DNA from 4 places in the Citrobacter sp. Igbk 17 genome. Region 1 is predicted to be linked to each of the others. Evidence: predicted binding sites of a transcription regulator. Region 1 holds the regulator's gene; each other region holds the start of a gene.
What was found. The regulator CRP, encoded in region 1, controls carbon source genes, mostly activating them, when cyclic AMP is high. The targets are predictions, from matches to a motif close to ATGTGANNNNNNTCACAT.

Region 1 (8,072 bases):
TCTCTAACGAGCAGCTAGAGCGCCCGGTCAGCGATTTCTCTGGTGGCTGGCGTATGCGTCTCAATCTGGCCCAGGCGCTGATTTGCCGTTCAGATTTGCTACTGCTTGATGAACCCACCAACCACCTCGATCTCGACGCGGTAATCTGGCTGGAAAGATGGTTGAAAAGCTATCAGGGTACACTGATTTTGATTTCCCACGACCGGGACTTCCTCGATCCGGTGGTGGATAAAATTATTCATATCGAACAGCAAACCATGTTCGAGTACACCGGCAACTACAGCGCGTTTGAAATCCAGCGTGCGACCCGCCTTGCACAACAACAAGCGATGTACGAAAGCCAGCAAGAGCGCGTGGCGCATCTGCAAAGCTATATCGATCGTTTCCGCGCAAAAGCAACCAAGGCAAAACAGGCGCAGAGCCGTATCAAAATGCTGGAGCGCATGGAGCTTATCGCGCCAGCCCATGTCGATAACCCGTTCCATTTCAGCTTCCGTGAACCGGAAAGCCTGCCTAACCCACTGCTGAAGATGGAAAAAGTGAGTGCTGGCTACGGCGATCGCACAATCCTCGATTCCATCAAACTGAATCTGGTGCCGGGTTCCCGCATTGGCCTGTTAGGCCGCAACGGTGCGGGCAAATCAACGCTGATCAAGCTGCTGGCCGGCGAACTGGCCCCTATCAGTGGCGAAATTGGTCTGGCGAAGGGCATCAAACTGGGTTACTTCGCACAGCATCAACTGGAATTTTTGCGCGCTGATGAATCCCCCATTCAGCACCTGGCACGTATGGCTCCACAAGAGCTCGAACAGAAACTGCGTGATTATCTTGGTGGATTCGGCTTCCAGGGCGATAAAGTCAGCGAAGAAACCCGACGTTTCTCCGGCGGTGAAAAAGCGCGTCTGGTGCTGGCACTGATCGTCTGGCAGCGCCCGAACCTGCTGCTGCTTGATGAACCGACCAACCACCTGGATCTGGACATGCGCCAGGCACTGACCGAAGCGCTAATCGATTTCGAAGGTGCACTGGTTGTGGTATCACACGATCGCCACTTGATTCGCTCCACCACCGATGATCTCTACCTGGTACACGACAAGAAGGTCGAACCGTTTGATGGCGATCTGGAGGATTACCAGCAATGGCTGAGCGACGTACAAAAACAAGAAAACCAGGGCGACGAACCGGCAAAAGAGAGCGTTAACAGCGCCCAGGCGCGTAAGGACCAGAAACGCCGCGAAGCCGAGCTACGCAGCCTGACACAACCGCTGCGTAAAGAGATTACCCGTCTGGAAAAAGAGATGGAGAAGCTACACGCACAGCTGGCACAGGCTGAAGAGAAGCTCGGTGATAGCGAACTGTACGACCAAAGTCGTAAAGCTGAGCTCACGGCATGCCTGCAACAACAGGCAAGCGCGAAGTCCGGGCTGGAAGAGTGTGAGATGGCCTGGCTGGATGCGCAGGAACAGCTTGAGCAGATGCTGGCCGAGTAGCCCTGATTGCCGGATAAGGCGAAACCGCCATCCGGCACCGGAGCCGAATATGCCTGATGGCGGCGTTCGCGCGTCTTATCAGGCCTACGCTTCGGTCCAGGCTCGCGTAACCGGCTAACTGACTGGCGACAAAATCACATATTGGCTAACCCGCACGCGCTGTGCGCGGTATAGTTATTCTTTCCGATTATTAATTGCTCTGGTGTTATGGTTGAAATCACATCCACAGAAATGACCCCACCTACCGACGATTCGCGAGAATTCCGCCCGATGCGTGGTATCAGTAACCGTCATCTACAGACGATGCTGCCGCGTTTAATACGCCGTAAGGTGAAGTTCGATGCCCATTGGCAGCGTCTGGAATTACCCGATGGTGACTTTGTCGACCTGGCATGGAGCGAAGATCCACAGCAGGCCAAACATAAGCCGCGCCTGGTGGTTTTTCACGGTCTGGAAGGAAGCCTGAACAGTCCGTACGCGCATGGCCTGATTGAAGCGGCGCAAAAGCGCGGCTGGCTCGGTGTAGTGATGCATTTTCGTGGCTGTAGCGGTGAGCCAAATCGCCTGAATCGTATTTATCACTCTGGTGAAACAGAAGATGGCACCTGGTTTTTAAACTGGCTGGAGCGAGAGTTTGGACGCGTTCCAACCGCTGCAGTAGGTTATTCGCTCGGTGGGAATATGCTGGCCTGCCTGCTGGCGAAAGAAGGGAACACGATCCCCATTGATGCGGCAGTTATCGTCTCTGCACCGTTTGTGCTGGAAGCGTGTAGTTATCACATGGAGAAGGGTTTCTCCCGCGTCTACCAGCGCTACCTGCTCAATCTGCTGAAAGCCAACGCCTCACGGAAACTGGAAGCGTATCCGGGGTCGCTGCCAGTGAGCCTCGCGCAATTAAAATCCCTGCGTCGTATTCGCGATTTCGACGATTTGATCACGGCTAAAATCCACGGTTTTGCTGATGCTATAGATTACTATCGTCAGTGCAGCGCCATGCCACTGTTGAATCGGATCGCCAAACCGACGCTGATTATCCACGCCAAAGACGATCCGTTTATGGATAGCCATGTCATCCCACAACCCGAGAATCTGCCCCCACAGGTGGAGTATCAACTCACCGAGCACGGTGGACACGTCGGATTTATTGGTGGCACGTTACGTCGCCCTGAGATGTGGCTGGAATCGCGTATTCCAGACTGGCTGACAACATATCTGGAGGCATCATCATGATGATTCCCTGGCAAGACATCTCCCCGGACGCACTGGATAACCTGATTGAAAGCTTTGTCTTGCGCGAAGGCACCGATTATGGTGAACATGAACGCTCGCTCGAACAAAAAGTCGCCGACGTCAAACGCCAACTACAATCAGGTGAAGCTGTGCTGGTGTGGTCCGAACTGCATGAAACGGTCAACATAATGCCGAGGAAACAGCTTCACGAGTAATCCGCTGCCGACGGCTGACTATAATAAAAAACCAACCTATTTATGGAGTTGTTATGTCTGCCAAACATCCGGTGATTGCGGTAACAGGATCCAGTGGCGCGGGGACCACCACCACCAGCCTCGCGTTTCGTAAAATTTTCGCACAGTTAAATCTGCGTGCCGCCGAGGTGGAAGGTGACAGTTTTCATCGTTATACCCGCCCGGAAATGGATATGGCGATCCGCAAAGCGCGCGACGCCGGACGACACATCAGCTACTTCGGCCCTGAAGCGAATGACTTTGGCCTGCTCGAACAAACCTTCATTGAGTACGGCCAGACGGGAAAAGGACAGTCGCGTAAATATCTGCATACCTATGATGAAGCCGTTCCATGGAACCAGGTTCCGGGCACATTCACCCCATGGCAACCGCTTCCTGAACCTACTGATGTACTGTTCTATGAAGGATTGCACGGCGGCGTCGTTACACCACAACAAAATGTGGCGCGGCATGTCGATCTGCTTGTTGGTGTTGTCCCTATTGTGAACCTGGAGTGGATCCAGAAACTCACCCGCGATACCAGCGAACGCGGGCATTCACGTGAAGCGGTAATGGACTCGGTCGTTCGTTCAATGGACGATTATATCAATTACATTACGCCGCAGTTTTCCCGCACGCATATTAACTTCCAGCGAGTGCCCACCGTCGACACCTCCAACCCCTTTGCGGCAAAGAGTATTCCGTCACTGGATGAGAGCTTTGTAGTGATTCATTTTCGTAATCTGGAAGGCATCGATTATCCCTGGCTGCTGGCTATGCTGCAGGGTTCATTCATTTCCCATATCAATACATTAGTCGTGCCGGGCGGCAAGATGGGGCTGGCGATGGAATTGATCATGCTGCCATTGGTGCAGAGGCTGATGGAAGGTAAAAAGATAGAGTGATGTATGGGATGTGCCCGATGGCGCTACGCTTATCGGGCCTACGAGTCGGTATCGTTATGTAGGCCGGATAAGGCTACGCCGCCATCCGGCATCATATGTTAAGCAGCAATCACTTCGTAGGAATGGGTGATATTCACCGCTTTTTCCAGCATCAACGCCACGGAGCAATATTTCTCAGCAGAAAGATCAACCGCCCGAGACACAGACGCATCTTTCAGGTCGCGCCCCGTCACGATGAAATGCAGATTGATGTGGGTAAACAGACGCGGTGCTTCTTCACGGCGCTCAGAGGTGAGCTTCACTTCGCAGTTGGTGACATCCTGGCGTCCCTTTTGCAGAATGGACACGACATCAATGGCGCTACACCCCCCTGCCGCCATTAATACCATCTCCATCGGGCTCGGCGCTTTATCACCAGAGTTACCGTCCATCAAAATTTGGTGGCCTGAGGCGGACTCACCGAGGAAGGTTAACCCCTCAACCCACTTTACACGCGCTTGCATATTTCGTAACTCCAATGTTTCAATTTTCCTGACAGATTACGCGTACATAACAATTCTCGCAATGGAAGGCGACCTGCGTCATGCTGAAGCGAGACACCAGGAGACACACGGCGAAAGCTATGCTAAAACAGTCGGGATGCTACAGTAATACATTGACGTACTGCATGTATGCAGAGGACATCACATTACAGGCTGCAATCTATTTTTAGCAGCCCCCTTCCCAGGTAGCGGGAAGCACATTTTTGCAACCCCAGAGACAGCGTCGTGTTCTGGCTCTGGAGACAGCTTATAACAGAGGATAACCGCGCATGGTGCTTGGCAAACCGCAAACAGACCCGACTCTCGAATGGTTCTTGTCTCATTGCCATATTCATAAGTACCCATCGAAGAGCACGCTGATTCACCAGGGTGAAAAAGCGGAAACGTTGTATTACATCGTTAAAGGCTCAGTGGCAGTGCTGATCAAAGATGAAGAAGGGAAAGAAATGATCCTCTCTTATCTGAATCAGGGCGATTTTATTGGTGAATTAGGCCTCTTCGAAGAAGGCCAGGAACGTAGCGCCTGGGTACGTGCCAAAACCGCATGTGAAGTCGCTGAAATTTCCTACAAAAAATTTCGCCAATTAATCCAGGTCAACCCAGATATTCTGATGCGCCTGTCTTCTCAGATGGCTCGTCGTCTGCAGGTAACGTCTGAAAAAGTGGGCAACCTTGCCTTCCTCGACGTAACCGGTCGTATCGCCCAGACTCTGCTGAATCTGGCGAAACAGCCTGACGCGATGACCCACCCGGATGGCATGCAGATTAAAATCACCCGTCAGGAAATTGGCCAGATCGTTGGCTGTTCCCGTGAAACCGTTGGTCGTATCCTGAAGATGCTGGAAGATCAGAACCTGATCTCCGCACATGGTAAGACCATCGTCGTCTACGGCACGCGTTAATCCCATCGACATGGCGTGTTACGTAGTAATGCGCCATTTTTGTTTGCTCCGATGTGGCGAAGACTGATTTATCACCCCGAGATCAACTACGCACTACGACAGACGCTGGTGCTATGTTTACCTGTGGCTGTCGGTCTTATCATTGGTCAGCTTCATCTGGGACTGTTGTTCTCCCTCGTCCCTGCCTGTTGCAATATTGCGGGTCTTGATACCCCACATAAGCGCTTTTTCAAACGCTTAGTGATTGGCGCGTCGCTGTTTGCCGGCTGCAGCCTGATAATGCAGTTACTGCTGGCACAGACTATACCGCTGCCGCTGATCCTCACCGGCCTGACGCTGATTCTCGGTGTGACTGCTGAGCTAAGCCCGTTGCATGCACGACTTCTGCCCGCCTCACTGATCGCGGCGATTTTCACACTGAGTCTGGCCGGGAACATGCCCGTCTGGGAGCCATTGCTGATCTACGCGCTGGGGACAGTATGGTACGGCCTGTTTAACTGGTTCTGGTTCTGGATGTGGCGTGAACAACCGCTGCGCGAATCACTCAGTTTGTTGTACCGCGAATTAGCCGATTACTGTGAGGCTAAATACAGCATGTTGACCCAGCATGCCGATCCCGAAAAAGCGCTACCCCCCCTGCTGGTCCGTCAACAGAAAGCCGTGGATCTGATTACCCAGTGCTACCAGCAAATGCACATGCTGTCGGCACATCACAATAATGAATACAAACGCTTGCTACGTGTTTTCCAGGAAGCGCTGGATTTACAGGAGCATATTTCCGTTAGCCTGCACCAGCCCGAAGAAGTGCAAAAGCTGGTCGAGCGTAGTCATGCTGAACAGGTGATTCGCTGGAATGCTCGCACCGTTGCGGAACGTCTACGCGTACTGGCCGATGACATTTTGTATCACCGCTTACCGACGCGTTTTTCGATGGAAAAGCAGATCGGCACCCTGGAGAAGATTGCCCGGCAGCACCCGGATAATCCGGTGGGACAATTTTGCTACTGGCATTTCAGCCGCATTGCCCGCGTGCTGCGTACCCAACGCCCACTGTATGCCCGGGATTTGATGGCTGATAAACAGCGTCGATTACCGTTAATTCCTGCACTGAAAAACTATTTGTCGTTGAAATCTCCGGCGCTGCGTAACGCCGGACGCATCAGCGTCATGTTGAGTATCGCAAGCCTAATGGGTAGCGCTTTACACCTGCCAAAACCTTACTGGATCCTGATGACGATACTGTTCGTCACGCAAAATGGCTACGGCGCAACCCGGGTGCGTATTTTACACCGCTCGGTGGGCACGCTTGTCGGACTGGTCATTGCCGGCGTCACGTTGCACTTTCATATTCCTGAGGGTTTTACGCTGGCAGCTATGCTGCTGATAACCCTGGTTAGCTATCTGATCATCCGTAAAAACTACGGCTGGGCCACCGTGGGCTTTACGGTCACAGCGGTATATACCCTACAGTTACTCACGTTGAACGGGGAACAGTTTATCGTGCCCCGGTTTGTCGACACCGTGATCGGTTGTTTGATCGCCTTTGGCGGTACGCTCTGGCTGTGGCCGCAATGGCAGAGTGGTTTACTACGTAAGAACGCTCACGATGCACTAGGAGCAGATCAAGAAGCCATCCGTCTCATCCTCAGCAACGATCCGCAGGCCACGCCGTTGGCGTATCAGCGCATGCGGGTCAATCAGGCGCAAAACACGCTGTTTAACTCATTAAACCAGGCCATGCAGGAACCTGGGTTTAACTCGCACTATCTGGCAGATATGAAACTGTGGGTTACACACAGCCAGTTCATCGTCGAGCACATCAATGCAATGACTACCCTGGCAAGGGAGCACACGATGTTGACGCCGGATCTGGCGCAGCGATATCTGGAATCCTGCGAAATTGCACTCCAGCGCTGTCAACAGCGGCTGGAATATGACGGACCGGGAAGTTCTGGTGATGTGAATATTCTCGAATCACCAGAGATGCTCTCACACGGCCCATTAAGTACGCTTGAGCAGCATCTACAACGAATACTGGGGCACCTTAACACCATGCACACCATCTCTTCTGTTGCCTGGCGCCAGCGACCGCACCACGGTATCTGGCTGAGCCGCCGACTGCGGGACATGAAGGGTTAAGAGATTTGCCGGATACGCTACGCTTATCCGGCCTACGAATCACACCTTACCCTGTAGGCCGGATAAGGCGCTCGCGCCGCCATCCGGCAATCAGCCCACCACCTTCGCTACCGCCTGCGCGAAGCGCTGCATCCCTTCATCGATATCCGCCTGCTCTACCACCAGCGACGGTGCAAAACGCATCACGTCCGGCCCGGCGTTTAGCACCATCACCCCTTCGTGCGCAGCAGCGTAGAGGAAATCACGCGCCCGGCCTTTAAACTGCGGCTTCAACTCAGCGCCAATCAACAGTCCCATGCCGCGAATATCGCTGAAAATATCAAACTGCTGATCAATTTTCTGCAAATGCTGCACAAAGGCATGCCGTTTGGCCTGAATACCTTCCAGCACTTCCGGGGTGTTGATGATATCGAACGCCGCTCCCGCAACCGCGCAGGCCAGCGGGTTACCGCCGTAAGTCGAACCGTGCGAGCCAACATGGAACGCGGAGGCAATCTCCTGGGTGGTCAGTACCGCGCTCACCGGGAAACCGCCGCCTAGCGCCTTCGCGCTGGTGAGGATATCCGGCGTCACGTCATAGTGCATATAGGCAAACAAATCGCCGGTACGCCCCATCCCGCTCTGCACTTCA
Region 2 (8,072 bases), on a different contig from region 1:
TCGATGATGCCAAAAAGTACGATCGCGTACGATTTATGGCGCAGTATCAGGAACTGAAAAAACGCAACATTGAATTTGTCGTGGCCAGCGGCAACCAGTATTACCAGCTCATCTCTTTTTTCCCGGAACTCAAAGATGAGATCTCTTTTGTCGCCGAGAACGGTGCATTGGTGTTTGAACATGGTAAACAGCTGTTTCACGGCGAGCTAACCCGCCACGAGTCCCGTATTGTCATTGGTGAACTGCTAAAAGATAAACAGCTCAACTTCGTGGCTTGTGGTCTGCAAAGCGCCTATGTCAGTGAAAACGCCCCGGAATCTTTTGTGGCGTTGATGTCAAAACACTACCATCGCCTGAAGCCCGTAAAGGATTATCAGGATATCGACGATGTGCTGTTCAAGTTCTCGCTAAATTTACCAGACCAACAAATCCCATTGGTTATCGATCACCTGCATGCTGCGCTGGATGGCATTATGAAGCCCGTCACCAGCGGCTTCGGGTTTATCGATCTGATTATTCCAGGTTTACATAAAGCCAACGGTATCAGCCGCCTGCTAAAACGCTGGAACCTGTCACCACAAAACGTCGTCGCCATCGGCGACAGTGGCAACGATGCGGAAATGTTGAAAATGGCGCACTACTCTTTCGCCATGGCCAATGCAGCCGAGAACATCAAATTTATTGCCCGTTATCAGACCGACGATAATAACCATCAAGGTGCACTGAACGTGATTCAGGCCGTGCTGGATAACACCTCCCCTTTCAACGTCTGATCCTGCCGACCGGAGTACCTGCTCCGGTTCTCACCGTTTTTGCATTTCGTGCACGCCATCAAGTTTTTAAACTTGCATTAACTTATTTTTAACTTATATTGCATTTGTAAGTTAAATAAGTTTCAAATGAAAGTTATGCGAGGTGGTTATGGCTTTTACTTTTACCAGCAACACATTGCCCGCCGACCACAAAGCGGCAATCCGTCAGATGAAGCAACAGCTGCGGGCACAGCTCGGGGACGTCCAGTTGATTTTCAATCAACTTAGTGAGGGCATCGCCAGCCGTGTGGCGGAAATCAACGACCTTAAAGCGCAAGGTTCCGCGGTCTGGCCGGTGTTGTCATATGCCGATATCAAAGCAGGTCGCGTGAGTGCAGAGCAGCGTGAAGACATTAAGCGTCGCGGTTGTGCTGTTATTAAAGGCCATTTCCCTCGCGAACAGGCTTTGGGCTGGGATCAATCGATGCTGGACTATCTGGATCGCAATCACTTTGATGAACGCTATAAGGGACCAGGGGATAATTTCTTCGGTACCCTGAGCGCATCGCGTCCAGAGATCTATCCGATCTACTGGTCACAGGCGCAAATGCAGGCCCATCAGAGTGAGGAGATGGCGAATGCACAGTCCTTTCTCAATCGCTTATGGACGTTTGAAAGTGACGGTAAGCAGTGGTTTAACCCGGATGTCAGCGTCATTTATCCTGACCGTATTCGCCGCCGCCCGCCAGGAACGACGTCCAAAGGGCTGGGCGCACACACCGACTCCGGAGCACTGGAGCGCTGGCTGCTTCCGGCTTATCAGCGTGTTTTCGCCAATGTCTTTAACGGCAAGCTGGCAGAGTACGATCCGTGGCATGCTGCACATCGCACCGATGTCGAAGAGTACACGGTAGATAACACCACGAAGTGCTCAGTGTTTCGGACCTTCCAGGGTTGGACTGCACTGTCCGATATGCTGCCAGGCCAGGGGCTACTGCATGTTGTTCCTATTCCGGAAGCGATGGCTTATGTGCTGTTGCGTCCCCTGCTGGACGATGTCCCGGATGATGAACTGTGTGGCGTCGCGCCAGGCAGAGTATTGCCGGTGTCAGAACAGTGGCACCCACTACTGATGGAGGCGTTAACCAGCATTCCACAACTGGAGGCCGGAGATTCAGTGTGGTGGCATTGTGATGTCATTCACGCCGTTGCGCCGGTGGAAAATCAACAGGGCTGGGGTAATGTGATGTACATCCCTGCCGCACCGATGTGTGAGAAGAATCTGGCCTACGCCCATAAAGTGAAGACGGCCCTGGAAAAAGGCACATCACCAGGTGATTTTCCGCGTGAAGATTATGAAACGAACTGGGAAGGCCGCTTTACACTGGAGGATCTGAATATCCACGGTAAGCGCGCGCTGGGGATTATCTAATTTGTAATAACCCCAATTCCCCCTAAGTATTTCGCGTTACAGGTGCAGCCAACACACCTGTAACGCGCATAAAGACGGAAACGTTATTCGACGCCTTTAGTCCGCAGATAATCTTCGTAGTTCCCGGTGAAGTCGATCACGCGTTCCGGCGTAATTTCAATCACACGGGTTGCCAGCGAACTGACGAACTCACGGTCGTGAGAAACAAAGATCAGCGTACCCTGATACATTTCCAGTGCCATGTTCAGCGATTCGATTGATTCCATATCCAGGTGGTTGGTTGGTTCATCCATAACCAGGATATTCGGTTTCTGCATCATCAGCTTGCCAAACAACATGCGCCCTTTTTCACCACCGGAGAGCACCTTGGCAGGCTTCTTGATGTCATCCTGACTGAACAGCAGACGACCGAGGAAGCTGCGCACAACCTGCTCATCGTCGCCTTCCTGTTTCCACTGGCTCATCCACTCGAATACGGTCAGATCGTTTTCAAACTCATATTCGTGATCCTGCGCGTAGTAACCGACCTGGGCATTTTCAGACCACTTAACGGTACCGTTGTCCGGCTGCAAATCGCCAACCAACGTTTTCAGCATGGTGGATTTACCCACGCCGTTGGCACCAATGATGGCAACCTTCTCTCCCACTTCCAGCAGCAGATTAAAGTTTTTAAACAGCGGGCCTTCCTCGAATCCTTTAGTCAGGGCTTCCACTTCCAGCGCGTTACGGAACAGTTTCTTATCCTGTTCGAAGCGGATGAACGGGTTCTGACGGCTGGAGGCTTTCACTTCGTCGAGCTTAATCTTATCGATCTGACGCGCACGCGAGGTCGCCTGTCTAGATTTAGATGCGTTGGCGCTAAAGCGGCTGACGAAGGATTGCAGATCGGCAATCTGCGCTTTTTTCTTGGCGTTATCAGCCAGCAGACGCTCACGAGCCTGAGTCGCCGCCGTCATGTATTCGTCGTAGTTGCCCGGATAAACGCGCAGTTCGCCGTAGTCCAGATCCGCCATATGCGTACAGACCATGTTCAGGAAGTGACGGTCGTGCGAAATGATGATCATGGTGCTGTCACGCTCGTTCAGCGTCTGCTCCAGCCAGCGGATAGTGTCGATATCCAGGTTGTTCGTTGGTTCGTCGAGCAGCAGAATGTCCGGGTTAGAGAACAGCGCCTGCGCCAGAAGGACACGCAGTTTCCAGCCGGGTGCAACTTCGCTCATCGGGCCGTAATGCTGTTCTACCGGAATGCCGACGCCCAGCAGCAGTTCACCCGCACGGGCTTCCGCAGAGTAGCCGTCCATTTCACCATATTGAACTTCGAGGTCAGCCACTTTATAGCCGTCTTCTTCGCTCATCTCGGCCAGGCCGTAGATACGGTCGCGTTCCTGCTTCACTTCCCACAGTTCAGCGTGCCCCATAATAACGGTGTCGAGAACGGTGAACTCTTCAAAGGCGAACTGATCCTGACGCAGCTTACCGATGCGCTCGTTCGGATCGAGTGAAACGTTACCCAGCGTCGGTTCGAGGTCGCCGCCGAGAATTTTCATAAATGTGGATTTACCGCTACCGTTCGCGCCAATCAGGCCGTAACGATTGCCGCCGCCAAATTTGACGGAAATATTTTCAAACAGCGGCTTACTGCCGAACTGCATAGTGACGTTGCTGGAAACTAACACTGGCGTATCCTGAAAAGAGAAAGAAATATGTGACAAACCGCTTATTATGCCATAAGTCTGCAATAAGATCGCGCCGTTCATGCTGCACAGATAAAGTGAAAGCAAAAGGAAAAAAGTGTGATTTAGTACACATCCGAATTCCTTGTTGCTCAGAATGCACATATAATGCGTGCCCAACACTACATAAATCTCAACCCACTAGCCTGCTTGGCTTCAGAATCTCGCAAAAATGAATATGAAATTGACAACGCTTTTCGCGGCGGCGCTCGCGGTAGTTGGTTTTTGTAACACTGCTTCAGCCGTCACGTACCCGCTGCCTACCGATGGTAGTCGTTTAATTGGCCAAAACCAGGTTATCACCATTCCTGAAGGCAACACCCAGCCGCTAGAATACTATGCGGCAGAGTACCAGATGGGTCTGTCCAACATGCTGGAAGCTAACCCGGGCGTGGATACCTTCCTGCCAAAAGGCGGCACCGTACTGAACATTCCTCAGCAGCTGATCCTGCCGGATACCGTGCATGAAGGTATTGTGATTAACAGCGCCGAAATGCGTCTGTACTACTACCCGAAAGGTACCAACACCGTCATCGTTCTGCCAATCGGTATCGGCCAGTTAGGTAAAGACACCCCTATCAACTGGACCACCAAAGTTGAACGTAAGAAAGCGGGCCCAACCTGGACGCCAACCGCTAAAATGCATGCGGAATACCGTGCTGCGGGCGAACCGCTGCCAGCCGTTGTTCCGGCAGGTCCGGATAACCCGATGGGTCTGTACGCGCTGTATATCGGCCGTCTGTATGCTATCCACGGTACCAACGCTAACTTCGGCGTCGGCTTACGCGTCAGCCATGGCTGCGTGCGTCTGCGTAACGATGACATCAAATTCCTGTTTGAAAACGTGCCGGTCGGTACGCGCGTCCAGTTTATTGATGAGCCAGTGAAAGCCACCACTGAACCAGACGGTAGCCGTTACATTGAGGTACATAACCCACTGTCTACCACTGAAGCGCAGTTCGAAGGCGGCGAAATCGTACCGATTACGCTGAACAAGAGCATTACCAGCATCACCGGTCAGTCTGACGTCGATCAGGCCGTCGTTGAGCAGGCGGTACAGAACCGCTCTGGTATGCCGGTTCGTCTGAACTAAGCACATACCTGAAACGAAAAAGGCGGATGAATCATCCGCCTTTTTTATTGCCTCAATGCCGCTTTCACAGTAATAACAACAAACCATACCCCACCAGCGCCGCCCATATCAGCATCGGCACCGAATACAGATGAAAACGCCACCAGATACGTCGGTCATTCGCCATGCGTAAAGCAATCAGATTCGCCAGCGACCCCGGCAACAGGCCGAACCCGCCGATATTAACCGCCCAGGCCAACAATAGCGTCGGTGGAACATAGTTGAGCAACAAAATAGTGCTGGGAACGTTACTGATAAACTGCGATAAGCCGATTGCCGTCAACCAGAGCTCCGGTGCTGAAAGCGTGCCAATCTGACTGGTTATTCCGTGTAACGCCGGTAACTGCGTCAGCAAATGCACATCAATAAACATCGCCATAAACACCAGCAGCAACGTCCAGTCCACGCTTAAAATCACACGACGAGCCAATATCATGAATCCAGTCGCCACAATCGCCAGGCCCCACAGCTCAAGCTGGAGCTCCAGTGCCATCAGGAAGACGATATACAGCGCCAGGCAGCTCCACACCAACCGAGGCTGCCAGTCAGGTGCGCGCGTACCGCTATGATAGTGCAGCGTTTTATGTGGGAAACTGAACCAGCACAGCACCACCAACGTCAGCATCATGGTGCCAGCAAGCGGTGCCATTTGCCAGGTAAACGCAGTAAATGACAGGCCAGAGCGCCCCCACATCAGAATGTTCTGCGGGTTACCTATCGGTGTCAGCAGAGAACCTGCGTTCACCGCCAGCGCCTCAAAAATAATGAGGCGGTTTACCGGGATGGCGCACAGTTTTTTCAGGGTAATGGTAAGGGGAACAACAATAAATAAGGCGACATCGTTGGTCAGAAAGGTCGACAGCAGCGCCGCCGCCAGCACCATAAATATCGCTAGCTGACGCTCCGTGTGGAAGCGGCGGGTCATCTTGCGCCCTAATACATCAAAGTAACCGCTTAGCTCCACGCCTTTGGTTAGCAGCATCAGGCCGCTTAGTGTAATAATTGTGTGCCAGTCAATTGCCCCAGGCCAGGCCCAGGGTGTAAATGGCACAAACAGGCTCAGAACAACCCCGATGAGGATTAACAGCTGGAAAAAACGATCGCGCTGTAAGGCGCGAAGAAAAGGAAAACTCATTCAGAGCCTGTTCCTTGCTGTTGCGTAAACCGACTAAAAGCCTCCAGCGTTTCCTTACTGACATGATGCTCCATTCCCTCCGCATCGCGACGGGCAATCTCCGGACTGATACCTAACATCAGCAGGAAGTTTTCCACAATCTGATGGCGTTCCCGGCTCTCCTGCGCCAGACGCTCACCTTCAGCGGTTAAAAACACCCCACGCCAGGGAATCATTTCAATCAACCCAACGGAGGCCAGGCGCTTAAGCATTTTGGCAACCGTCGGTTGGGAAACCCCAAGACGAGCAGCCATATCCACCTGACGCGCCTCCCCCACCTCGATAATGAGATCGGAAATCAGCTCTACGTAGTCATCAATCAGCTCACGGCGATGTGCCTCGCGGACCTGACGAAATCCTTCAACGTGTTCTTCGACATTCACCAATTGCGTCACTTTTTTTGTTGTTGGCATACCTGCGCGACGACTCATTCTGCTTCCTCGTTCCTGTGACGCGTTAACAGCATCTGATTAGAGAACGCTCATTGTAAACCAGAGTTGCGCGGGCACAAAAAATTAACGTTTTAGCAATAGCTATATAATATAGCCTGTGCTATATCTGTATATAATAAAGACATCCCTCAAGGACTGATGGGATCGTGAAGTCAGGAGGTTTGTATGAATGAATTTAAGAGGTGTATACGCGTGTTTAGCCACTCTCCCTTTAAAGTACGGTTGATGCTGATCTCAATGCTGTGTGACATGATTAACGGCAAACCAGAGCAGGATAAACCCTCAGCAAAATAATGCGGCGTCGCGGTACGCCGCTTCATTTTTTTGTCGTAACCTGATTACGGTGATCGGTTTCGTCCAAATAACCCTTCTTTTTGTCTGTTTTGCAGTTGCCCTCTCAAAACAATTTCTTTGTAGTAGTTGACCTTCTCATGCACACACTCTATCTTTTCGCAGCCCTGCATATATTGCGGCTCGCGGATGCGGACCCATTCCCTCTTCTCGCTCTCTCAGGCAGGCATGACCCTTTGCGCCAGGGGTAGCACATGGCGTTTTTGCAACAGTGGCATATGAATTTAACCCTCAAAGATTCACTTATTGCTCGTAGCCGGGCTATTAGTCCGTGGACTGGCTTTTATTTTTTACAGTCTCTGCTGATCAACCTCGCGCTGGGCTACCCACTAAGCCTTCTTTATAGCGTTGCCTTTACCTGTGTATTGATGCTGTTGTGGCGTACTGCGCCGCGCGCGCAAAAAACGCTGATTGGCATCTGTTCACTGATTGCAGCGATGTATTTCCCATTCGGCCAGGCTTACGGCTCGCCAAACTTCAATACGTTGTTGGCGCTGCACTCGACCAACATGGAAGAGTCGACCGAAATCCTGACCATCTTCCCCTGGTACAATTACCTGGTTGGCGTGTTTATTTTTGCGCTCGGCGTTATCGCCGTACGGCGTAAAAAAGACGAGCAGAAACGTCGCTGGAACAAGTACGACAGCCTGTGTTTGCTGTTTAGCATCGTTGCATTCTTTGTTACTCCGGTACAAAACCTGGCATGGGGCGGCGTTTTCAAGTTAAAAGATACCGGTTACCCGGTTTTCCGCTTTGCCAAGGACGTTATCGTCAACAATAACGAAGTGCTCGACGAGCAAGAGCGCATGGCAAAGCTGTCGAGCGTGAAAGACAGCTGGACAGTCACCGGAGTGAAGCCGAAATATCACACCTATGTTGTGGTCATCGGTGAAAGTGCCCGACGCGATGCGTTAGGCGCGTTTGGCGGTCACTGGGATAACACGCCGTTTTCCAGCACCGTTAATGGCTACATTTTTACTGATTACATTGCTGCCAGCGGCTCCACGCAAAAATCGCTCGGCTTAACGCTAAACCGGGTCGTCGAT
Region 3 (8,072 bases), on a different contig from region 1:
GAGAACAGTTCATCATATTCAGGAGTACGCAGGAAACGAACCATACGCAGTTTCATGACCAGGTGGTCAATCATTTCCTGAGCGTCTTGCTCGGTGATTTTGCCAGCTTTGATATCACGTTCGATGTAAGCATCCAGGAAGGTGGATACGCGACCGAAGGACATTGCTGCACCGTTCTGAGATTTAACAGCGGCCAGGTAACCGAAGTAAGTCCACTGGATAGCTTCCTGAGCGTTGGTAGCCGGACCAGAGATATCGCATCCATATTTAGCCGCCATTTCTTTGATCTGACCCAGAGCGCGGTGCTGTTCAGCGATTTCTTCACGCAGACGGATAGTCGCTTCCAGGTTTACGCCATTTTCCAGGTCTGATTGCAGAGAGACGAACTGAGCGTATTTGTCTTTCATCAGGTAGTCGATACCGTACAGCGCAACGCGACGGTAGTCACCGATGATACGACCACGGCCATACGCATCTGGCAGACCAGTCAGAACACCGGATTTACGGCAGTTCAGAATGTCTTTGGTATAAACATCGAATACACCCTGGTTGTGGGTTTTACGGTATTCGGTGAAGATTTTTTTCAGCATCGGGTCCAGTTCGCGATTGTACGCTTTGCAGGAACCTTCAACCATTTTGATACCGCCAAACGGGATAATCGCACGTTTCAGCGGAGCTTCAGTCTGCAGACCAACAATTTTCTCGAGCGCTTTGTTGATGTAGCCAGCGTCGTGAGAAGTGATGGTAGAAGCAACGGAGGTGTCAAAGTCAACAGGCGCGTGAGTGCGGTTTTCCTGTTTAACGCCTTCCATTACGCTGTCCCACAGTGCAGTGGTCGCTTCAGTTGCGCCAGCCAGGAAGGACTCGTCACCCTCATACGGAGTGTAGTTTTTCTGAATGAAGTCACGGACGTTTACTTCATTCTGCCAATCACCTTTGGTAAAACCTTCCCAGGCTGTGGCTAACTTTTCATTAAGCTCGGACATGTAACACCTACCTTCTTAAGTGGATTTTTTATTTACTACGTGCAATGAGCATCAACAGATTAATGATGATCGTTACCACGCAGGTAAATGACCCAGTATGTCAACCCGACCAACAAACCGCCGCCGATAATGTTACCGATCGTAACCGGAATCAGATTATCGGTGATGAAATTCATCACGGTCAGGTGAGAAAAATTCTCCGGAGAAGAACCGACAGCGGTCCAGAATTCCGGGGTGGCGAAATCGCGTATTACGATACCCATAGGGATCATAAACATGTTTGCGATACTGTGCTCAAAACCGCTGGCAACAAACATTGCGACCGGTAATACCATGATAAACGCTTTGTCCATCAGGCTGCGGCCAGAGTAGCTCATCCAGACGGCCAGACACACCATTAGGTTAGCCAGAATACCAAGGCTTACAGCTTCAACAAAAGTATGGTGCACTTTGTGGTCGGCAGTTTGCAGGACGTTGAGTCCCCACGCGCCGTTGGCGGTCATATACTCGCCAGAAAGCCACATGAGTAACACAAAGATCAGCGCACCAATCAGGTTACCGACATAAACGTTAAGCCAGTTCTTCGCTAACTGACCCCAGGTAATACGACCACTGGCTTTAGCGACGACAATCAGTACGGTTGAAGTGAAGAGATCAGCGCCGCAGACAACGCAAAGGATCAGCCCCAGGGAAAAGCAGATACCACCCACCAACTTTGCCATGCCGAAAGGCATTGTGCCGGTACCGGTTGTGGCAGTGATATAGAAAACAAAGGCAATTGAAATGAACACACCGGCAGTAATTGCCAGATAGAACGTCTTAAGCGGATGTTTCGTTGCTTTATAGACGCCTGCTTCTTCGGCAACTTTGGCCATAGCAGCAGGAAGTATAAGATCAAAAGGGTTGTCAGCTTTCACACTAACTCTCTCTTTATTAAGTCGGCGACGAGATACTAACAAAGCATTATAGATGAGAATTTGATATAGATCATATCTCGCCTGGCTTATAGGCCCGCAAGACGCATGGTTTTTATGCGATTACGGTGTAACTTATTGATTATCCATATAAAAATAAATTTTAAAAATTATAAAGTGAGTTGAATTTTTTCTTTATGCCTCCAGTTGGACGGTTAATTAAAATGGAGTAATTGAGATAAATAGCGACATTAATAAACCAAAATTTTTAATATCAACTACTAATATTTAACCTTGCTTTTACATTTATTTTTGAGTAGACAAAAATAAAAAAACAGGGCGCTTAAAGCGCCCCGTAATATAGCCCAGACAATGCGTTTAGCCTACTCAACATAGGCTGTTTGCCACTATTTTGACCAGTGCGCTGCTTTCGCGCGTTGCAGCTTCTCATAGGCTTTCAGCAGAGACTGATGTGCCGGGAAAGCCTGCAGATCGCTATCAACTGTTTGTAATCCGTAGAATGGCGCTTCTCCGCTCATTGCTGCACTTGCTGCTTCAACTGCCTCTGCACCGTACATACGAACAAATGCGTTAAGATACTGCAGCGGCTGGCGGTCCTCTTCTTGTGACAACAGCAGCAGAGTTTGCAGGCAACGGTAATAGTTTGCGCGTTCAGCACTAAAGACGGATGCGTTAAATTCCATTGTCCATTCCGTCCAGATCAGTGCCTGCTCAAGGTCACCACCCGCCAGAGCCAGCATTACTTTGAGTTCGCCAATGCGCAGGGTATACCAGCCATTATCCGCACCGGTCGCCAAACCCAGAAGCTCACGTACGCGAGTGAAGTCGTCAAACCCTTCTTCATCCAGCTGTGCGAGCAGGTTGAGGTAGTCTTCTTTTTCCCATTCGCTACCCGGCAGAGACAGAATAGTGTCGCGCAGATGCGCGCCCATGCTGTTGTTGGCTAACCACAAATCTTCTGCTGGGTAGATGTCAGACATACCCGGAACGATAATGCGGCAAGCGTAAACGCTCAGATGCTCGTAGTCGGCGATGTAGACTTCTTTATCTTCCGCTTTGAAGATGGTCATCAGGGTTGCAAACTCTTTTTCCGTTGTACCGGAGAAATTCCAGTCAACGAACGGGTAATCGGCATCCTGCTTGAACAGATCCCAGGAGATCAGACCGCTGGAATCGATGAAGTGCGTTTCGAGGTTAGTGTGCTCAGCCACTTCTTCATTGTCGAAGGTTGGGGGGGTGAAGACATCAAGATCTTTCAGACCACGGCCCTGCAACAGCTCAGTGACGGTACGCTCCAGTGCAACACCGAAATCCGGGTGCGCACCGAAAGAGGCAAAACAGGTACCGTTAGCCGGGTTGAACAGTACAACGCAGATAACCGGGTATTTGCCGCCCAGCGAGCCGTCGTACGCGAAGATTGGAAATCCTTCGGCCTCCAGCTTTGCAATGGATTCAACGACTGCCGGGTAACGCGCCATCACTTCGGCCGGAATTTCCGGCAGGCTGATGCTTTCCGCGATAATGCGGTTCTTCACATAGCGCTCAAAAACTTCAGACAGCCCCTGAACGCGGGCTTCATTCGGTGTGTTACCCGCAGACATACCGTTAGATACGTACAGGTTACCGATAATGTTCATCGGAATGTAAACGGTCTGATTATCTGACTGACGGGTAAACGGCAGGCCACAAACGCCGCGTTCTTCATTGCCGGATTGCAGATCGATAAGCATGCTACCGGTCAGTTCATTGTCTGGATCGTAGAATGCACGCAGACGCGCATCCAGCAAACCTTCAGGTACGTCATCATCTTCAGTCAGTGGGAACCATTTTTCGTTCGGGTAATGTACGAACGGGCCGTTAGCGATGGTTTCGCCCAGCCAGAAATCCGCAAAGAAGTAATTCGTGGACAGACGCTCAAAATATTCGCCCAGTGCGGAGGCCAGCGCCGCTTTTTTCGTCGCACCTTTACCGTTGGTAAAGCACAGCGCGCATTCTTTGTCGCGAATATGTACAGACCAGACGTTAGGAACGGGATTCAACCATGAGGCTTCTTCAATTTGAAAACCGAGGTCGAGTAATTTTTGCTGGAAGCGAGCGATGGAATCTTCCAGTGCGGCATCTTTGCCGGGGATAAATGTTTGCGTCATGAAAATCACTTTTGTCGTACGGAAAGCGCGCAATGATACGGGTTTTCAATGAATGGCGCTATCGCCGCCGGAGCCTCGGCGTAAATAAAGCCTTTGATTCACACCGTAGCGTGTTCAGTCGAATGTCTGCGGACTATCTGCTGACGGGTAGGGGGCTTCTTTCTTTATGTCTCTCTGCGCCATGCAAAACCAGAATGGTCGAAGGTCGGCTGGGCAAAATGCGCCTCCTGATAGCGAAAATCTCGGTTTTTATCCGTCAATCCGATAGATTCTGTTGTGTGACGTATCGCTCATTTTGGTCCTGGTCAGTTTTACCCATTGCGGCGCGTGTCACTGAATGATAAAACCGATATCCACAGGAATAACTTATACCCAATGTCTGTCACAGGAATTATCGTAAACGACAGGATGTTGATTGGATGGATAACAACACAACGTGGTGAGGGGAAATGGCTCAGGTCTTCAATTTTAGTTCAGGTCCGGCAATGCTTCCGGCGGAAGTACTTAAACTGGCTCAACAGGATCTTTGTGACTGGAACGGTCTTGGCACGTCGGTGATGGAAATTAGCCACCGAGGCAAAGAGTTCATCCAGGTTGCAGAGGAAGCGGAGCAGGATTTTCGCGATCTTCTCAGTATCCCCTCCAACTATAAAGTGTTGTTCTGCCATGGCGGTGGTCGCGGGCAGTTCGCGGGTATCCCGTTAAATATTCTGGGTGATAAAACCACCGCGGATTACGTCGATGCCGGTTATTGGGCCGCCAGCGCGATTAAAGAAGCGAAAAAGTACTGCACGCCAAACGTTATTGATGCCAAAGTCACCGTTGACGGCTTGCGCGCTGTTAAGCCGATGAGCGAATGGCAGCTTTCTGACAACGCGGCGTATCTGCACTATTGCCCGAACGAAACCATCGACGGTATCGCGATTGATGAAACGCCGAATTTTGCCAGCAATGTGGTCGTCACGGCGGATCTGTCTTCTACCATTCTTTCCGCGCCGCTTGATGTTAGCCGTTATGGCGTTATCTATGCGGGGGCGCAGAAAAATATTGGTCCTGCGGGGCTGACCATTGTCATCGTACGCGAAGATTTACTGGGCAAAGCCCACGTGTCTTGCCCGTCAATCCTTGACTATACCGTACTGAATGACAACGACTCCATGTTTAACACGCCACCGACCTTTGCCTGGTATCTGTCAGGCCTGGTCTTTAAATGGCTGAAAAAACAGGGCGGTGTCAGCGCAATGGATAAAATTAACCAGCAAAAAGCAGAACTGCTGTACGGCGTGATTGATAACAGTGATTTCTACCGCAACGATGTGGCGAAGTCGAACCGTTCACGCATGAACGTACCGTTCCAGTTGGCTGACAGCGCGCTCGATAAACTCTTCCTGGAAGAGTCGTTTGCTGCGGGTCTGCATGCACTGAAGGGACACCGTGTGGTTGGCGGAATGCGGGCTTCAATCTATAACGCTATGCCGCTGGAAGGCGTAAAAGCACTGACCGATTTCATGGTCGATTTCGAGCGTCGCCGCGGCTAATCTGCTGTACTTTTCATCCCCACAGCCAGCCTGTGGGGTTTTTATGTCTGTTTTTGAGAGTTGAGTTTCATGGAATCCCTGACGTTACAACCCATTGCGCGGGTGGATGGCACCATCAATCTGCCTGGATCCAAAAGTGTTTCTAACCGCGCTTTGCTGCTGGCTGCATTAGCAAATGGCACTACTGTCCTGACAAACCTGCTGGACAGTGATGATGTCCGCCATATGCTGAATGCGCTGAATGCGTTGGGGATTAGCTATACCCTTTCGGCCGATCGTACCCGCTGTGAAATTACGGGGAATGGTGGTCCGCTGCATGCCGAAGGTGCTGTAGAGCTGTTCCTTGGTAACGCCGGAACCGCAATGCGCCCGCTGGCCGCCGCTCTGTGCCTGGGCAGCAATGATATCGTGTTGACGGGTGAACCGCGCATGAAAGAGCGCCCGATTGGCCATCTGGTTGATGCGCTGCGCCAGGGCGGAGCGAATATTGAATACCTGGAGCAGGAAAACTATCCGCCTTTACGTCTGCGTGGTGGCTTCGACGGAGGACAGGTTGAGGTAGACGGCAGCGTTTCCAGCCAGTTCCTGACCGCGCTGCTGATGACGGCACCGCTGGCGCCGCAGGATACGACGATCGCGATTAAAGGCGATCTGGTGTCAAAACCGTACATCGACATCACGCTGAACCTGATGAAAACGTTTGGTGTTGACATTGAAAACCAGAACTACCAGCGTTTTGTCGTACAGGGCAACCAACAGTACCAGTCTCCGGGCGCTTATCTGGTAGAAGGCGATGCTTCATCGGCCTCGTACTTTCTCGCGGCCGGCGCGATCAAAGGCGGTACGGTGAAGGTTACCGGAATTGGGCGTCATAGCATGCAGGGTGATATTCGCTTTGCCGATGTGCTGGAAAAAATGGGCGCGACCGTGACATGGGGTGATGATTTTATTGCCTGTACTCGCGGTGAGTTGAACGCTGTTGATATGGATATGAATCATATTCCTGATGCGGCAATGACCATTGCGACCGCCGCGCTGTTTGCAAAGGGCACAACGACTTTACGGAACATTTACAACTGGCGTGTCAAAGAGACTGACCGTCTGTTTGCTATGGCAACTGAGCTACGGAAAGTGGGTGCGGAAGTTGAAGAGGGGCATGATTTTATCCGTATCACTCCGCCGGTTAAGCTGCAGTTTGCGGATATTGCGACCTATAACGATCACCGTATGGCGATGTGTTTCTCGCTGGTGGCGCTGTCTGACACACCGGTTACCATTCTTGACCCGAAATGTACCGCCAAAACCTTCCCGGATTACTTCGAACAACTGGCCCGTATCAGCACACTTGCCTGACTTTATTGCCGCATCTTCGGGTGCGGCACATTCCGTCATCTCCGATTGCCCATTTATTCTACACTCAGTTTCAATGAGTCTGTATTTTTCACACAAAGATAACGTTCGTAGACGTTGGCGCGTATAATGCGCGGCGTTCACGTTAACGTATGCCTGTTTAAGGAGAAAAAGATGACGGCAATTGCCCCGGTTATTACCATTGATGGCCCAAGTGGTGCAGGTAAAGGCACCTTGTGCAAGGCAATGGCGGAAGCATTGCAGTGGCATCTGTTAGATTCAGGCGCGATCTACCGTGTACTGGCTCTTGCGGCGTTGCATCATCATGTTGATGTGACTTCTGAAGATGCTCTGGTACCGCTTGCATCGCATCTGGATGTGCGTTTTATCTCAACAGACGGCAATCTGGAAGTTATTCTGGAAGGCGAAGATGTCAGTGGTGAAATCCGCACTCAGGAAGTGGCAAATGCCGCATCCCAGGTGGCTGCATTTCCCCGTGTGCGCGAAGCGCTTTTACGCCGCCAACGTGCCTTCCGCGAAGCACCTGGCCTGATCGCTGACGGACGCGATATGGGCACGGTGGTATTCCCTGATGCGCCAGTAAAAATTTTTCTGGACGCCTCCTCGCAAGAACGTGCGCATCGACGTATGCTACAGTTGCAGGAGAAGGGCTTTAGTGTTAACTTTGAACGCCTTTTGGCCGAGATCGAAGAACGCGATGATCGTGATCGCAACCGTGCTGTAGCGCCGCTGGTTCCCGCTGCTGATGCTTTAGTTTTGGATTCAACCCGATTAAGCATTGAGCAAGTGATTGAAAAAGCGTTACAATACGCGCGCCAAAAACTGGCTCTCGCATAAGTGCGACCGAATTTGCAGTACCCCCGTTGCAATGGATTGACAGCGGGTATGTTAAACAACCCCATCCGGCATGGAGCCAGGTGGACGTTAAATATGAAACCTGAAGATTAAACATGACTGAATCTTTTGCTCAACTGTTTGAAGAATCCTTAAAAGAAATCGAAACCCGTCCGGGTTCCATCGTTCGTGGTGTTGTTGTTGCTATCGACAAAGACGTAGTACTGGTTGACGCCGGTCTGAAATCTGAGTCCGCCATTC
Region 4 (8,072 bases), on a different contig from region 1:
TAAACGGACGCGCAATAACACGGCCAATGTTGTAGCCGCCTTCAGTCAGTTCTTCACGAGCGATTTCACACAGCTCGTAGAGCTTATCCAGGCCAAAGGTTTCTTCGTGGCAGGCAATCTGGAACACGGAGTCAGCGGAGGTATAGAAAATCGGCTTGCCGGTTTTCATATGCTCTTCACCCAGTTGGTCCAGAATAACGGTACCGGAAGAATGGCAGTTACCGAGGTAGCCCGGCAGATTGGCACGCTTAACCAGTTTATCCAGCAATTCTTGTGGGAAGCTGTTCTCATGATCGGAGAAATAACCCCAGTCAAACAGAACCGGAACACCCGCGATTTCCCAGTGGCCAGAGGGTGTGTCTTTGCCGGAAGAGAGTTCATGCGCCCATGCGTAGGCACCAATCACTTCCGCGTTGCCGTCCATACCCGCAGCAATTTTACCCGTCGATCCTTCGTGAGCTTTCACCAGACCCAGACGAGTCAGGTTAGGCAGATTCAGTGGGCCTTTGCGGCCATTGTCAGCTTCGCCCTTCGCACAGGCTTCTGCAATATGACCCATAGTGTCTGAACCTACGTCGCCAAAGCGATCCGCATCTTCAGTCGCACCAATACCAAAGGAGTCCAGCACCATAATAAATGCACGTTTCATCTTGTTCTCCATACATCTGCGCCGCAAAAAAGCGATCAGATCAGTATACAGTTAATCGGTTATACGACGATAGACTGTCGGTGTAATTTCTGGCGCTTTGTCGTCAAGGCTGATTGCCGCTTTGACCGCTTTCGCCGCTTCCTGCCAGCTGGCTTCGTCTTTGGCGTGAATTACCGCCAGCGGACGCTGACCATCAACACTATCGCCCAGACGCGCCATGTCGGTGAAACCGACGCTGTAATCAATGGTGTCCGAAGCCTGACGACGACCGCCGCCCATGGAAACGACCGCCATACCTAGCGCACGGGTATCCATTGCGCTGACAAAACCTTCGGTATCAGCATATACCGCTTTGCTGAGCATTGCCGTCGGCAGGTACTTCGCATAGTTTTCCACGAAGTCGGTTGGGCCTTTCTGCGCCGCAACCATGCGGCCAAAAATTTCTGCCGCTTTACCGTTATCCAGTACGGCCTGCAACTTCGTGCGGGCTTCTGCGTCATCTTTCGCCAGTTTACCGGAGATCAACATCTCCACGCACAGCGCCATCGTAACGTCGAACAAGCGTGGGTTACGATATTCACCGGTCAGGAACTGCACCGCTTCACGGACTTCAACCGCGTTGCCTGCACTGGAGGCCAGCACCTGATTCATATCCGTTAACAGCGCGGTGGTACGAACCCCCGCACCGTTTGCCACGCCGACAATCGCTTCGGCAAGGGCTTCAGAGAGTTCGTAGGTCGGCATAAAGGCGCCACTACCTACTTTGACGTCCATCACCAGCGCATCCAGTCCTTCCGCCAACTTTTTAGCCAGAATGGAACCCGTGATGAGTGGAATGGAATCCACCGTCGCGGTGATATCGCGGGTGGCATAAAAACGTTTGTCCGCCGGTGCGAGTGAGCTGGTTTGCCCAATAATCGCCACACCCACGTCTTTAATAATTTCACGGAAACGCGCATCGTCCGGGAAGATATCAAATCCCGGGATCGCTTCCAGTTTATCGAGCGTACCGCCGGTATGCCCCAGACCGCGCCCGGAGATCATCGGGATAAAGCCGCCGCAGGCTGCGACCATCGGGCCTAACATCAGTGACGTCACATCACCTACACCGCCGGTAGAGTGTTTATCCACAATCGGGCCGTTCAGCTGCAAACTTTTCCAGTCCAGCACGGTTCCTGAATCACGCATTGCCATGGTCAGCGAGACACGCTCAGGCATTGTCATATCGTGGAAGAAAATGGTCATCGCCAGGGCGGCGATTTGCCCTTCAGAGATGGTGTTGTCGCGAATACCGTTAATAAAGAAACGAATTTCTTCATCACTCAGCGCATGACCATCACGTTTTTTACGAATAATTTCTTGTGCGAGAAACAAGGTAACCTCCCGATTATGAGCCGGGAAAGCACTGTACTCCCCGGCAGGTCGTATTGATGCCGGATGGCAGCTAGCGCCTGATCCGGCCTACGATGGGCAATCCAAACTTAGTAGCTGCTTGCGCTCTTACCGTCGCCGTGACCCAGTGCTTTCAGCAGGCTAGCCAGCAGGCTGGACGCACCAAAACGGTAATGACGGGAATCGGCCCAGTCAGCGCCAAACAGTTCGTCGGCAATTGCCAGGAACTGCTGTGCATCTTCTGCAGTACGCACGCCGCCAGCCGGTTTGAAACCAACCGTTTTAGAAACACCCATATCGCGGATCACTTCCATCATGATGCGTGCGCTTTCCGGCGTCGCATTGACCGGTACTTTACCGGTAGATGTTTTGATGAAATCAGCACCGGCTTTGATGGAGATTTCAGATGCTTTGCGAATCAGTGCTTCTTCTTTCAGCTCACCAGTTTCGATGATCACTTTCAGCAGCACATTGGCTGCTGCGCACGCGTCTTTACAGGCTTTAACCAGATCAAAACCAATCTGCTCATTGCCTGCGATCAGTGCACGATACGGGAATACCACATCAACTTCGTCTGCACCGTAGGCAATCGCGGCGCGGGTTTCTGCCAGCGCGATCTCGATATCGTCGTTGCCATGCGGGAAGTTAGTCACGGTGGCAATACGGATGTCCGGTGTGCCCTGCTCTTTCAGAGTCTTACGCGCAATAGGGATGAAACGCGGATAGATGCAGATTGCAGCAGTGTTGCCAACCGGGGTCTTCGCCTGATGACACAGCGCGATCACTTTCTCATTAGTGTCGTCGTCATTCAGGGTGGTCAGGTCCATCAGTTTCAGTGCACGCAGGCTGCTTGCTGTTAAATCGGTCATAACATTCTCCAACGGCATCGCCGTATAAAATTTCACCTTGCGAGTTTGTTAGTATTCTAACATCCGCTCGCAATCACACTTCGATATACATCACAGTTAATGAAAACCACATACAGATTTGCATTACTCTAATGAGATCTAGTTCAAATAAATGACCTTTACTGGCGGCATGCGGTGACATCAGGCGCATCCGGATCAAAGGATGGTGCTGCGTTGCTTCCTACAATGGCGCTTAACCTTCAGTACATAAAGGAACCAACGATGCCCACGTCAAGCGAACTCGCGCTGCAACAGCGCTGCCAACAAATCGTGACCAGTCCAGTGCTCAGCCCTGAACAAAAACGTCATTTTCTGGCACTGGAGGCAGAAAACGCTTTGCCGTATCCGCAACTGCCTGCACAAGCACGCCAGGCGCTGGATGACGGGGTTATCTGCGATATGTACGAAGGCCATGCCCCGTTCAAACCGCGCTACGTATTACCCGATTACGCGCGTTTTCTGGCCAACGGCTCATCATGGCTGGAACTGGAAGGCGCAAAGGATCTCGATGACGCATTATCCTTACTCACCATTCTTTACCACCACGTTCCGTCAGTGACGTCGATGCCGGTGTATCTCGGCCAACTCGATGCGTTGCTGCAACCGTATGTTAGAATTCTAACACAAGACGAGATCGATGTTCGAATAAAACGTTTCTGGCGCTATCTCGACAGAACGCTGCCCGATGCGTTTATGCACGCCAATATTGGTCCTGCCGACACGCCCGTAACGCGGGCAATTTTACGCGCAGATGCAGAGTTAAAGCAGGTTTCGCCCAATCTGACATTTATTTATGATCCGCAAATTACACCTGACGATCTGCTGCTCAACGTCGCGCAAAATATTTGCGAATGCAGTAAACCGCACATTTCTAACGGCCCTGAAAATGATAAAATTTTCACAAAAGGCCACTATGGCGTCGTCAGTTGTTACAACTCACTGCCACTGGCGGGCGGTGGAAGTACGCTGGTCAGACTCAATCTGAAAGCCATTGCAGAGCGCAGTACCTCTGTCGATGACTTCTTTACGCGTACCCTACCGCATTACTGCCAACAGCAAATCGCCATCATTAATTCACGATGTGAATTCCTCTACGAGAAATCACATTTCTTTGAGAATAGCTTCCTGGTGCAGGAAGGGTTGATCGATCCCGAACGTTTTGTGCCTATGTTTGGCATGTATGGCCTGGCAGAAGCCGTAAACCTGCTGTGCGATAAGGCGGGGGAGAACGCTCGCTACGGCAAAGATGAGTACGCTAATCAGCTTGGTTATCGTATTAGCGCCCAGCTCGCCGACTTTGTTAACAACACGCCGGTGAGATATGGCTGGAAGCAGCGCGCGATGCTGCATGCGCAGTCGGGTATCAGTTCTGATATCGGCACCACGCCGGGCGCTCGCCTGCCTTATGGTGATGAACCCGATCCCATCACCCATCTGCAAACCGTCGCGCCGCATCATGCGTATTATCACGCCGGGATCAGCGATATTCTCACACTGGACGAAACCATCAAACGTAACCCGCAGGCGCTGGTACAGCTTTGCCTCGGCGCGTTTAAAGCCGGTATGCGCGAGTTTACCGCCAACGTGAGCGGAAACGATCTGGTCCGTGTGACCGGCTACATGGTGCGCCTGTCGGATCTGGAAAAATATCGTACCGAAGGTTCACGTACCAACACCACCTGGTTGGGTGAAGAAGCCGCGCGCAATACGCGTATTCTGGAACGACAACCCCGAGTGATCAGCCATGAACAGCAGATGCGCTTTAGTCAGTAAGCTGATTCCCTTCTCCTGCGTCGACGGGCCGGGGAGTCGCCTGGCCCTGTTCCTGCAGGGATGTAATCTGCGCTGTAAAAATTGCCACAACCCGTGGACGATGGGACGTTGCAACGATTGCGGGGAATGTGTGCTGCATTGCCCGCATGAAGCGTTGAGTCTGAGCGCGGGAAAAGTATGGTGGCAATCTGATATTTGCCAGCAATGCGACACCTGCCTGCATATGTGTCCTCAGCAGGCCACACCGATGACGCAAACCATGAGTGTGGATGAGGTGCTGCAGCATGTTCGTAAAGCCTCGCCGTTTATTGAAGGAATGACGGTCAGCGGTGGTGAGGCGACAACACAGTTACCGTTTATTGTTGCGCTGTTTAGCGCGATCAAAGCCGATCCGCAGCTACAGCACCTGACCTGCCTGGTAGACAGTAACGGCATGCTACGCGAAACCGGCTGGCAAAAGCTGCTACCGGTTTGCGACGGTGCGATGCTCGATCTAAAAGCCTGGGATAGCGCATGTCATCTGCAACTGACAGGGCGCGATAATACTCTGATTAAAAACAGTATTATCTTTCTGGCTGACCAGGGAAAACTCGCGGAATTACGCCTGTTGGTGATCCCCGGTCAGGTAGACTATCTGCAACACATCGACCCGCTGTCTGCGTTTATTCATCGCTTAGGTAACGTGCCTGTGCGGCTAAATGCCTTTCATGCGCATGGGGTGTATGGCGAAGCGCAATCCTGGCCGAGTGCCACACCGGGAGATGTGGAGCAACTGGCAAATGCGTTACGCAATCGTGGCGTGGATAATGTGATCTTCCCGGCGCTGTACCTGTGATTACCGAATGCAACGACTTCATGTGTAGGCTGGATAAGGCGCAGCCGCCATCCGGCAAAGATATGCCTGATGCACTTCGCTTATCAGGCCTACGGAGCGCAGGATACCTCACACATTAAACAACGCCGTCGTATTGCGATACAGCGCATCTGCTATCACGTCCGCAGGCTCTTGACGCAGTACGCATAATGTCTCAAAGACTCTGACCACCTGCTCAGGACGATTAGGCTGACCCTGAAAACCGTTAAGCGGCATATCCGGCGCATCGGTTTCCAACAGCAGCGATTCCAGTGGCAACGTCGCCATCACCTCACGCGTTTTGCTGGCGCGTGGATAGGTGATGGTCCCACCGACACCTATCTTGTACCCCAGTTGTACAAAACGCGTTGCCTGTTGCAGGCTTCCGGAAAAGCCATGCACCACACCGGTTCGCGGGAGATCATGGCGTTTAAGATGCATAGCTAACTTGTCATGGGTACGGCGCGAATGGAGGATCACCGGAAGATCGTAACGCTTCGCCAGCTTAAGCTGTGCTTCCAGCACCCTTTCCTGCTTATCAAACTGCGGATCTTCACGCCAGAGATCCAGCCCGATCTCACCGACCGCCACCAGCTTCTGCGATCGTTGCTCCAATTCCTGTTGCAACCTGTCCAGACCGTCATCATCGTGATCTTCAATAACAATGGGATGCAGACCCAGCGCGGCATACAACGAAGGATAATTTTCCGCTAACGCCAGTACGCGTGAAAAGTTCATCGCCTGCGTTGCCGGAACAATAATATGGTGCACACCAACGTCAGCCGCACGCTGGAGGCTGGCTGGCTCATCGCCGGTAAAGGGGGGAAAATCAAAATGACAATGCGTATCGATGAACCGGGGACTCACGCCAGATCCTCATTATTAAACGTCGTATCATTGGCCTGGGGCGCACTGCTCGCAACGGATGCATGGGCGTCGTTGGCAACGGGGGCAGGTGGAACCACCACCGGGCTGGGCACCACAATCTTCGGCGTCTGACGAGGCAACGGCACATTTTTCGCCAACAGTTTACCAATCGTTGCCAAAAAATAGCGCCCGCACAGGCGTCCGGTTTTGTAGTCTTCACGCAATGCCGGAATGCGGCTCCCCAGTGCCATACTATGGAGTGGTTTTGGTGGGTAGATCTCAAAAATACGCAGCTTGCCCGGCGGTTTTTCGATAAAGCGCTGAATCGCGCGGTAGCTGGCTTCATGATGTTGAACCAGATTCACCAGCGGCTGCAGACTGCTCTCCCCCAGCCAACGCTCCATACGTTTGAACCATTGTGGGGTGTAGTACATTTGCGAAGGCACGGTGCGGATCACCACCAACGTCTTCGCCCCTTGCTTCGCCGCCTCCTGAACGGGTATGGCGTCACTGACTCCACCATCCAGATAGTTCACACCATCCAACACAACCCCTGAACGATAGAATCCCGGAATCGCACTGGATGCACGAATGAGATCCAGCCAATTGTGCCGGTTCGGCGAAAAATAGCCCGGTGTGTAGTCATCTCCCCGGCAGGCGCACATATAAAACGCTTTACCTGCCTCAAACAGGCGCTCCGCGTTATCCAGCGCCAGCGGCATCTGCGCAGCGGTGGAGTCCACCAGCCAGTCGAGATCGATGAGATTCCCCCCGCGTACGAATCGTACCGGGTCAAAAAACTCACGTCGGGTGGTGTAGCGCATGATCACCTTGCGCCCGTAGCCGGGTTGGTTACAGAGATAGGCCGACAGATTTTGCGCGCCAGCAGATGTCCCATAGAAGAGATCGAAAGGATTAAATTGCGCACGCATAAACTCATCCAGTACGCCGGCAGTAAAGATCCCCCGTTGCCCCCCGCCTTCGCACACCAGCGCCATACTGCCTGGTTGAAATGGACGTAACGATAACGGCGCTATATTACCGAGCGTGACGGGTATTCTCTGCCCCACCTCTGCCTTCCTGTTTTTTGTAATAGAGCAACAAGGTAACGCAAATTGCCCGGCGCTAAAACCGTAAAAGCCAGTCCAATGGACTGGCTTAGTAGCAATTTTTCTTTACAGCTAATCCCCAACATAATTCGAGTTACAGGAAGGCGGCAAGGGCGTGAGTCCCGATGAGCTTACTCTGGTAAGTGATTCGGGTAAGTGCACGTAGCCAACGCACCTGTAACTTGAACAATAAAGGGGATACGCTAGGGTCGTTTACGCCCAGTAAACAAGCTGACCAGAAACAGGATGATCCCCACCACAAAAACAATTTTTGCAGCGCCTGCTGCGGTACCCGCCAGTCCACCAAATCCCAGAGCGGCGGCAATTAACGCGATAACCAGAAATATGATGCCCCATCGAAACATATGCTTCTCCTTTACCATAGTTAATGTCGACCGCTTGATATGAGCGCTCAGGCTGCTCATCGGCGATATTTTCAGTGTGGTGCACAACGCGCCTCCCGACAAACGTCAGGAGGACGAATTAAGTCGAATTACTGAGTTTTGAGGTCGTTTTTGACG

Region 2: a site for CRP is predicted at 3,976-3,993, ahead of ldtB (L,D-transpeptidase). Genes of this name have one in related genera too.
Region 3: a site for CRP is predicted at 4,345-4,362, ahead of serC (3-phosphoserine/phosphohydroxythreonine transaminase). Genes of this name have one in related genera too.
Region 4: a site for CRP is predicted at 3,042-3,059, ahead of deoC (deoxyribose-phosphate aldolase). Genes of this name have one in related genera too.

What each region holds. Positions count from the first base shown of each region.
Region 1 covers NZ_JANEWI010000051.1:10,045-18,116, reverse strand. The annotation lists gene NNO08_RS21260 (ABC transporter ATP-binding protein) at 1-1,490, shown strand, start outside; partial or broken gene NNO08_RS21255 (hydrolase) at 1,652-2,720, shown strand; gene NNO08_RS21250 (YheU family protein) at 2,717-2,935, shown strand; gene NNO08_RS21245 (phosphoribulokinase) at 2,989-3,858, shown strand; gene NNO08_RS21240 (OsmC family protein) at 3,957-4,361, opposite strand; gene crp (cAMP-activated global transcriptional regulator CRP) at 4,670-5,302, shown strand; gene NNO08_RS21230 (YccS/YhfK family putative transporter) at 5,354-7,441, shown strand; gene argD (bifunctional acetylornithine/succinyldiaminopimelate transaminase) at 7,532-8,072, opposite strand, start outside.
Region 2 covers NZ_JANEWI010000009.1:82,653-90,724, reverse strand. The annotation lists gene NNO08_RS07835 (Cof-type HAD-IIB family hydrolase) at 1-773, shown strand, start outside; gene NNO08_RS07830 (DUF1479 domain-containing protein) at 922-2,184, shown strand; gene NNO08_RS07825 (ABC-F family ATPase) at 2,268-3,860, opposite strand; gene ldtB (L,D-transpeptidase) at 4,090-5,010, shown strand; gene NNO08_RS07815 (anion transporter) at 5,075-6,184, opposite strand; gene mntR (manganese-binding transcriptional regulator MntR) at 6,181-6,654, opposite strand; gene mntS (manganase accumulation protein MntS) at 6,841-6,969, shown strand; gene NNO08_RS07800 (phosphoethanolamine transferase) at 7,245-8,072, shown strand, end outside.
Region 3 covers NZ_JANEWI010000010.1:69,993-78,064, reverse strand. The annotation lists gene pflB (formate C-acetyltransferase) at 1-986, opposite strand, end outside; gene focA (formate transporter FocA) at 1,046-1,903, opposite strand; gene ycaO (30S ribosomal protein S12 methylthiotransferase accessory factor YcaO) at 2,308-4,068, opposite strand; gene serC (3-phosphoserine/phosphohydroxythreonine transaminase) at 4,518-5,606, shown strand; gene aroA (3-phosphoshikimate 1-carboxyvinyltransferase) at 5,676-6,959, shown strand; gene cmk ((d)CMP kinase) at 7,131-7,814, shown strand; gene rpsA (30S ribosomal protein S1) at 7,928-8,072, shown strand, end outside.
Region 4 covers NZ_JANEWI010000025.1:30,465-38,536, reverse strand. The annotation lists gene deoB (phosphopentomutase) at 1-649, opposite strand, end outside; gene deoA (thymidine phosphorylase) at 701-2,023, opposite strand; gene deoC (deoxyribose-phosphate aldolase) at 2,131-2,910, opposite strand; gene NNO08_RS15290 (YjjI family glycine radical enzyme) at 3,172-4,722, shown strand; gene NNO08_RS15285 (YjjW family glycine radical enzyme activase) at 4,694-5,557, shown strand; gene NNO08_RS15280 (metal-dependent hydrolase) at 5,666-6,442, opposite strand; gene NNO08_RS15275 (patatin-like phospholipase family protein) at 6,439-7,512, opposite strand; gene NNO08_RS15270 (DUF1328 domain-containing protein) at 7,755-7,916, opposite strand; gene osmY (molecular chaperone OsmY) at 8,045-8,072, opposite strand, start outside.